DNA from 2 places in the Streptomyces sp. NPDC111656 genome. Region 1 is predicted to be linked to the other one. Evidence: riboswitches for the same ligand, from Rfam matches in the RefSeq annotation. Region 1 holds a riboswitch; the other holds the start of a gene.
What was found. A riboswitch is a leader RNA that binds a small molecule or an ion and turns the genes downstream of it on or off. The one in region 1 is predicted to bind glycine.
Positions count from the first base shown of each region.

Region 1 (4,159 bases):
GCCGGTGGATAGCCGTACCCACCCGCCATCGGAGCCTGGGCGGGGGCCGCGGGGGCCGCGTGGGCCTCGCGGTCGTAGAACGGCCGCGCATTGGCGCGCAGCCACAGCGCCACCGGGTCGTACTCGTCCGACATCGCGACGGTCGACACGGGCAGCCCGTCCGGAACCGCACCGATGGACTGCTGCATCATCGCCCGCACCGAGTCGACGGCGGGCGGCGAAGTGTCGTACACGTCCAGCCCGATGGCCAGATACGGCGCCCCGAGCGCCGGCTGCACCCAGGCCCGGCGCAGCGAGCGCACGGCGGTGGTGCGATGCGCGTTCTGCGTGAGCAGGGCGTAGAACTGCGGGATCTCGATGCCGGGTTCGGACAGTCGCAGCGGACCGGCGGGCTGGCGCTCCAGACCCGCCGCGATTCTGCGCAGATCGAGCCACGGGATGCCGACCCCGCCGCCCGGGGCGTGCGGATTGAGCCAGAGCCCGAAGTGGTCGGGGTAGAGGGTGCGGGCCACGTCGAGACCGTCGACGACCTCGTACGACCGGTTCCAGCCGCTGGCCGAGAGTTCCTGGGCGGAGGTGACGCACGGCGCGTAACCGAAGCCCTCCACCTCCATGTTCCCGTACTGGGCGTCCGGTGAGCCGGCCTGGCCGTGCCAGAGCAGCATCCACACCTGGCCGGACGACGGGGTCGCGAGCGCGCGAAGGAGCGCCTCGTAGGCGTCGTAACGCCCGGGCGTCACCTGGCGCAGCATGTGCTCGACCTGACCGGCCGCGGCCGTGCCCGACGCGCTCACCTTCAACCGCCCCTTCGCGAAGAAATCATGACGTCGACCAACACCTCGGCCGAACCCCGGCCGAGCCATGAAACCAGCTTAAGCGGCGAATGCGCTCCGCTGGGGGAGCCGTTGAGAGCTCGGGACTTGCTGTGTTCGGGTCGCAACAGGTCCGTTGTGGTTGCTCGCGCAGTTCCTCGCGCCCCTTTCGGGGCGCTTCTACTGGGTCTGCTGATAGAAGGGCCGTACTTGGGCTCGCATCCAGTCGGCCACCGGGTCCTGGGCGACGTCGAGGAGGACCAGGTTCACCGGCCACTTGACCGCGACGCGGGCGAGGGCGCGGGAGAGGGCCTCCATGGGGAGCGTCCGGAGGTCTCCCTCCCACACGGAGAGTTCGACCCCGACGAACATGACCGGGTCGTCGCCCTCGATGCTGGCCAGGCAGCGGCGGGCGGTCAGGACGACTCCCGTCGCCGCGAACTCGGCCGAGGCGGCGGCGAAGAATTCCACCGGGTCGTCCTGCCAGTCGGGCTCGTAGAGTTTCACCCGGCCACCACTCGTGGGCCCGTCCAGCGGGGTGCGCCCGGTCCGGCACAGCTCGGCGACCGCGAGGGGCGGCAGCGGCACGCCGACCGTCCCGTCCGGGTTGATCGCGATGCCGACCTGCGGGGGCAGCCCGCGGGCGAACTCGACCGCGGGCGCGATCGTGTACGACAGATGGCTGCCGGCGACCTGGCGGAACTGCTCCTCGGAGCTGAAGACCGGCACGTACGCCTGGCCCTCGATCTCCAGGGTGGGCAGGTCGAGGGATCCCGTGTGCGGTCCGCCGCCGTTGGGCAGCGGCACCCAGACGAAACTGCGGCCGAGGACCTCGACGATGCGGCCGCCGGCCGAGGGCACTCCGAGGGACGCGGAGAGCACCTCCTCCAGTTCGTTGCCCGGCCAGCCGCCATGCGAGTGGGGGTGCGGGCCGGGTTGCGGGTACGCCGGTACCGAGAAGTCCGGGAAGTCGGGGATGTCCATCTGTCTACCTGTCTACCTGTCTACCGCCTGCGGTGAACCACTGTTCTGGTGTTCTGGCTGGAAAGGTTAGTGGGCCTGTACGACTTCCCGACCGCTCTCGACTGCTCTCGGCCACCCCCTGCCGTTTCTCAGTCACCGAAGTCCCTGCCGTTTCTCAGTCGCCGAAGCCGATCCGCCGCAGTACGTCCGCCGCGTCCCGGTCGAGGAGCACCGCCGAGCCGCAGCCCTCCGGCAGGTCGCCCCGCTCGACGGAGCGCAGCAGCCGGGTGACCGCGCCCCGGTGACGGGCGAACGCGTACCGCGACACGCCCCGGCCGCGCTCGCGCTGGCCCTCCAGCGCCGTGCCGGGCGTGACGTCGAGCAGCAGCAGGTGGAGGGTGCCGCCGCGGCGCCGGGCCTCGCGGGCGAGCCAGCGGCGCACCCAGGCCTGCGAACCGCAGTCGTGCACGACGAGCCCGGCGCCGGAACGCAGGGCGCGACGCAGGCCCGCGTAGTGCGCGAGGCGGACGAGAGGCCGGTAGACGGCGTACGGCAGCCGCCCGCCCGTCCGCTCGTCCCAGCGGTCCCGGGTGTCCTGGGAGTCGATGCGCGGGCCCTCGACGGCGCGGCGCATCAGGGTCGACTTGCCGCTGCCCGGCAACCCGGTGACCACGACGACGTCGGCCGCCGCGAAGTGCAGACCGTGCGGAGAGTGTCCCGCGCGCGCTCTGAGGTCGCGGACGACGGCCGTCGGCAACGCTCCGCACGTCTCCCGGGTCCCTGCCGGGACACCGGGCTGCTCGGGCAGCGCGAGGCCCGAGGTCGTGGCGTACGCCGTGGTCCTGTTCACCGTGATCGTCCTCCCCTTGGGTGTGGAGTCCCATCCCCGTCGAGTGTAAAGAGAAGGTAATGCGCGGTGTCTCTCGTTTCCGTACGCGGACTGCCACAGGCCGGTTACAGATGCGGACTGCCGCGATCGGACGGCGCGTGCGATGATGTGCCCGCCAACTGCATACCGGCCGCTTGAATCCGCGCGGGAGAGTTCCGGGAACCTTCGGGTACCCGGGCGCCGAAGGAGCAAGTCCCTCCCTTGAATCTCTCAGGCCCCGTTACCGCGCGGGCGAGGCACATCTGAAAAGCGGGCCGCTGTCCAGTGGCTCCACCCAAGGTGCAAGTCAGGACCTCCGTTCGCGGGGTCGTGATGAACCTCTCAGGTTCCGATGACAGATGGGGAGGAACGACCTCGCCGTCATGCCTTGGGAGCCCCACCGATGAGCAGTAACGCACCCCGTCTCACCGCGCTCGATGCCCTGCATCGCTCGCTCGGCGCGACGATGACCGACTTCGCCGGCTGGGACATGCCCCTGCGCTACGGCTCCGAGCGCGACGAGCACCTCGCCGTGCGCACCCGGGCCGGTCTCTTCGACCTGTCGCACATGGGCGAGATCACGGTCACCGGACCGCAGGCCGCCGCCCTGCTCAACCACGCGCTGGTCGGCAACATCGCCTCCGTCGGCGTCGGCCGCGCCCGCTACACGATGATCTGCCGGGAGGACGGCGGCATCCTGGACGACCTGATCGTCTACCGGCTCGCCGAGAACGAGTACATGGTCGTCGCGAACGCCTCCAACGCCCAGGTGGTGCTGGACGCGCTGACCGAGCGCGCCGCCGGCTTCGACGCCCTCGTGCGCGACGACCGCGACGCGTACGCGCTGATCGCCGTGCAGGGCCCCGAGTCCCCCGGCATCCTCAAGTCGCTCACCGACGCCGACCTGGACGGGCTGAAGTACTACGCGGGCCTGCCGGGCACCGTCGCGGGCGTCCCGGCGCTGATCGCCCGCACGGGCTACACGGGCGAGGACGGCTTCGAGCTGTTCGTGGCCCCGTCCGACGCCGAGAAGCTGTGGCAGGCGCTGACGGACGCGGGCACGCCCGTCGGGCTCGCCCCCTGCGGCCTCTCCTGCCGCGACACGCTGCGCCTGGAGGCGGGCATGCCGCTGTACGGGCATGAGCTGACCACCTCGCTCACCCCCTTCGACGCGGGGCTCGGGCGGGTCGTGAAGTTCGAGAAGGAGGGGGACTTCGTGGGGCGTGCCGCGCTCCAGGAGGCCGCCACCCGCGCCGAGGAGAACCCCCCGCGGGTACTCGTCGGGCTTGTCGCCGAGGGCCGCCGCGTGCCGCGCGCCGGGTACCCGGTCGTCGCCGACGGCAAGGTGATCGGCGAGGTCACCTCCGGCGCGCCCTCCCCGACGCTGGGCAAGCCGATCGCGATGGCGTACGTCGACGCCGCGCACGCCGCGCCGGGCACGGCCGGGGTCGGCGTGGACATCCGGGGCAGCCATGAGCCGTACGAGGTCGTGGCGCTGCCGTTCTACAAGCGCCAG
Region 1 covers NZ_JBVKCA010000029.1:46,851-51,009, reverse strand. Annotated here, with positions in the region: gene ACZ7M3_RS46450 (enhanced serine sensitivity protein SseB C-terminal domain-containing protein) at 1-794, opposite strand, end outside; gene ACZ7M3_RS46445 (enhanced serine sensitivity protein SseB) at 993-1,796, opposite strand; gene ACZ7M3_RS46440 (AAA family ATPase) at 1,951-2,631, opposite strand; glycine riboswitch at 2,800-2,900, shown strand; glycine riboswitch at 2,901-3,012, shown strand; gene gcvT (glycine cleavage system aminomethyltransferase GcvT) at 3,047-4,159, shown strand, end outside.

Region 2 (4,159 bases), on a different contig from region 1:
CGGTCTCGGAGCGGTACTGGTGGAAGACCGGGTGCGTGAGGTAGTCGTCGGTGCGCAGCAGCGCCGCGGGCAGCGTCTCCTCGGCGACGGCGTCCAGGGCCTCGATGTCGCCGTCGACGCCGAACGCGGTCCAGACGGCGCCCACCTGCTTGCGGGCGGTGGTCTCGTCGCAGGCGATCGACACGTGGTCGGCGTCGACGAGGTGGAGGTTGACGCCCCCGTTGCGCGCGCCCGCCACGACCTCGGCGGCCCGGCCCGGCACCCGCACGGTCAGCGTGTCGAAGTAGGAACCGTGCACGACCTCGACCCCGCCGGCCGTCAGGCCCGCGGCAAGGATCGTGGCGTACCGGTGCGTACGCCGCGCGATGGTCCGCAGGCCCTCGGGACCGTGGTAGACGGCGTACATGCCGGCCATCACCGCGAGCAGCACCTGCGCCGTGCAGATGTTGCTGGTCGCCTTCTCACGGCGGATGTGCTGCTCCCGCGTCTGCAGGGCGAGCCGGTACGCCTTGTGTCCGTCGGCGTCCACGGAGACTCCCACCAGCCGGCCGGGCAGGCTGCGCGCGAACTTCTCACGCACCGCCATGTATCCGGCGTGCGGACCGCCGAAGCCCATCGGCACGCCGAAGCGCTGGGTCGTACCGATCGCGATGTCGGCGCCGAGCTCACCGGGCGAGGCGAGCAGCGTGAGGGCGAGCAGGTCGGCGGCGACCGTGACGACCGCGCCGAGCTCGTGCGCCTGCTCGATGACGGGCTTCAGATCGCGTACGACACCGGAGGCACCCGGGTACTGGATCAGCACACCGTTGATCTCCCGCCCGGCGATCTCCGCCGGGATGCCCTCGCCCAGGTCGGCGACGACGATCTCGACGCCGGTCGGCTCCGCGCGGGTCTCGATGACGGCGACGGTCTGCGGCAGGGTGTCCGCGTCGATCAGGAAGAGGCCCTTCTTGTTCTTTCCCATGCGCCGCGACAGCGCCATCGCCTCGGCGGCGGCGGTGCCCTCGTCGAGCAGCGAGGCGCCGGAGGTGGGCAGCCCGGTCAGCTCGGCGACGACAGTCTGGAAGTTCAGCAGCGCTTCGAGCCGCCCCTGGGAGATCTCCGGCTGGTAAGGCGTGTACGCGGTGTACCAGGCCGGGTTCTCCATGACGTTGCGCAGGATCACCGGCGGCGTGAACGTGCCGTAGTAGCCGAGGCCGATCATCGAGTCGAGCACCTGGTTGCGGTCCGCGAGGGAGCGCAGCTCGGCCAGTACCTCGGCCTCGGTGCGCGCGCCCGGCAGCTCCAGCGCCTCGGCGTTCTTGATGACGTCCGGCACCGCGGCGGCCGTCAGCTCGTCGAGCGAGCCGTACCCGACCTGCGCGAGCATCTTGGCCCGCGCCTCGGAGTCGGGCCCGATGTGGCGCTGCTCGAAGGGGATTCCCTGTTCGAGCTCGGAGAGCGGAATGCGATGGGCGGTCATTGCGGAGGCCTCCTGGTCTGACACGACCTTCGAGGGGCACCACGGCGTGGGTACCCCGACGGCCTCCCCCTCTGTCATCTCAACCTGAGAGCTTCACCGGCCCGCCCGCTCGCTGCGACCCGGCTTTCACCGTCGGTGAGGGCGGAGGCCTTCGACACCCGCCCTGCTTTCCAGAGTGACCTCGTCCGTGCGGTACGTGTGCCTGAGAGATTCCGGGGAGGATTTGCTCCTTCGGCGCCTCCGATGTTGTCTGGAGGACTCTCCCGCACGGGGTCAGCAGCCGCTTGCCAGCCTACCAGCGAGGACAACGCACGAGCTTTCGAGTGGCCACCTTCCCGAATGTGCTCTTTTGTAGTGCTTACGGATGAGTTGCTAGCGAGTGGAGGGACCGTGCAGACCGACATCGATCCGCGCAACCTGATCGGCCGCAAGGCGCTCGACCGCAACGGCGCCAAGATCGGCACGGTCGACGAGGTCTATCTCGACGACGCGACCGGCGTCCCGGAGTGGGCCGCCATACGGACAGGCCTGTTCAGCAGGGACGCCTTCGTCCCCCTGGAGCCCAGCGAAGTCGTCGAGGGCACGCTGCGTGTCCCCTTCGACCGCGCCCTGATCAAGGACGCCCCCGACTTCGGCGTGGGCCGCCACCTCTCCCCCGAACAGGAACTCCAGCTCTACCACCACTACGGCCTGGACGTGACACCCCCGCCCCCACCGCCGGACCGCGACTTCGGCCGCCTGGCAGGCACGGACGAGGGTTGACTTCTCTGATGGGGCCCACCTGACGGGCCCCGAAAGGGGCGCGGGGCTCTGACATCATGCGGCTCCGCCGCGTGGGCGCGACCAGCCACATTCCGACCGCGGCGCTGATCCGACTTCACCCCCCACGGCGTTCGCAAACAGTCCCCCGCACCAACGGCAACGGCTCCGCCAACTCCAACGCAACATCATCCGTACGAAACGTCCGCACACGCCCCGGCTCGGAGTAGGGCGTCTCGAACCGCACGGTCACCCTCCCGAGCCCACTCCCCTGCACCCATCCGTGCCCGTACTCCGCATGCCGCACGTCATGCCCCGCAGGCCACCGCCGCTCGGCAGGCGGCGCCTGCTCGGCAGCCACTTCCTCCGCCCCCTCCTCGTCCGGATGCTCCAGCACCGCCGACTCCCCCGCGGCGGCCTCCGCCTCCGCTTGCGCCTGCGCCTGGGCCTGGGCGAACAGGTCTTCCTGCGTGTAGTCGGCGAGCCCCGAGACGCCGACTCCCAGCAGCCGCACGCCCCCGGTCGTGTCCACCGCCTCCAGAAGCCGCGCGGCAGCCTCCCGTACGACGCCGGGGTCGTCCGTCGGTCCCCGCAGCGTCTCGGACCGGGTCAGCGTCGAGAAGTCGTACCTCCGCACCTTCAGCACGATGGTCCGCCCGGACAGCCCCGCATCCCGCAACCGCCGCACACACCGGTCGGCGAGCCGCTGCACCTCCAGGCCGACCCGCATCCGGTCGTGGATGTCCACGTCGTACGTGTCCTCCACCGACACGGACTTCGTCTCCCGCTCGGCCACCACGGGCCGCTCGTCGTGCGCCAGCGCCATCGCGTACAGCGCGTGCCCGTGCGCCTTCCCCACCAGCCGCACGAGTTCGTCCTCCCCCGCCTCGGCGATCTCGTCGACCGTGGTGATCCCGGCCCGGCGCAGATGGTCCCCGGTCGCGGGCCCGACACCCGGCAGCGTCCGCACCGACATCGGCCCCAGCAGCGCGCGCTCCGTCCCAGGTTCTATGACCACGAGACCGTCGGGCTTCGCCTGCTCCGAAGCGATCTTGGCGAGCATCTTGGACGCGGCGAGCCCCACCGAACCCGTCAGCCCCGTGACGGCGCGGATGTCCGCGCGCAGCTTCGCCCCGGCCAGCCGCGCGGAAGCCTCGTCCCAGGCCGCGTCCCCCGCCTCCAGATCGACGAACGCCTCGTCCAGGCTCAGCGGCTCCACCAGCGGCGACAACGCCCCCAGCAGCCCCATCACCTGCTCGCTGACCTCCCGGTAGAGCGTGAAGCGGGGCACGAGATACGCGGCGTTCGGCGCCAGCCGCCGTGCCTGGGCCATGGGCATCGCCGAGTGCACCCCGAAGACCCGTGCCTCGTACGAGGCGGTCGCGACGACTCCGCGGGGTCCGAGCCCGCCCACGACGACGGCCTTCCCGCGCAGGCTCGGCTTGGCTGCCTGCTCCGCCGAGGCGAAGAAGGCATCCATGTCGAGATGCAGGATCGTAGGCGCGGTTCTCACATGTCCGATGCTGCCCTACGCCACTGACAATGCCTCTGCGGACCTCAGACGGCCCGATTGCGCCGGCGCGCCAGCTCGTCCGTCGGGTTGTGCCCGACGAGCGTCTCACCCGTGTCCACGCGCTCCCCGTGCAACTGCGAGAGCGCGCTCTCGACGTCCCGCCACACCACGCCCACGGCGATCCCGAAGACGCCCTGACCGCCCTGCAACAGGGCGTGGACCTCGTCGGGCGAGGAGCATTCGTAGACGGTCGCGCCGTCGCTCATCAGCGTCATCCGCTCCAGGTCCCGGAAGCCGCGTTCCCTGAGGTGCTGGACCGTGGTGCGGATGTTCTGCAACGACACTCCCGTGTCGAGGAACCGCTTCACGATCTTCAGGACGACGACATCCCGGAAGCTGTAGAGCCGCTGGGTCCCCGACCCGTA
Region 2 covers NZ_JBVKCA010000001.1:8,822-12,980, reverse strand. Annotated here, with positions in the region: gene gcvP (aminomethyl-transferring glycine dehydrogenase) at 1-1,462, opposite strand, end outside; glycine riboswitch at 1,643-1,738, opposite strand; gene ACZ7M3_RS00060 (PRC-barrel domain-containing protein) at 1,853-2,224, shown strand; gene ACZ7M3_RS00055 (DNA polymerase IV) at 2,340-3,734, opposite strand; gene ACZ7M3_RS00050 (MerR family transcriptional regulator) at 3,779-4,159, opposite strand, start outside.
Region 2: it holds a riboswitch for glycine, as region 1 does, so the genes downstream of both, gcvP (aminomethyl-transferring glycine dehydrogenase) here and gcvT (glycine cleavage system aminomethyltransferase GcvT) in region 1, are expected to answer to the same signal.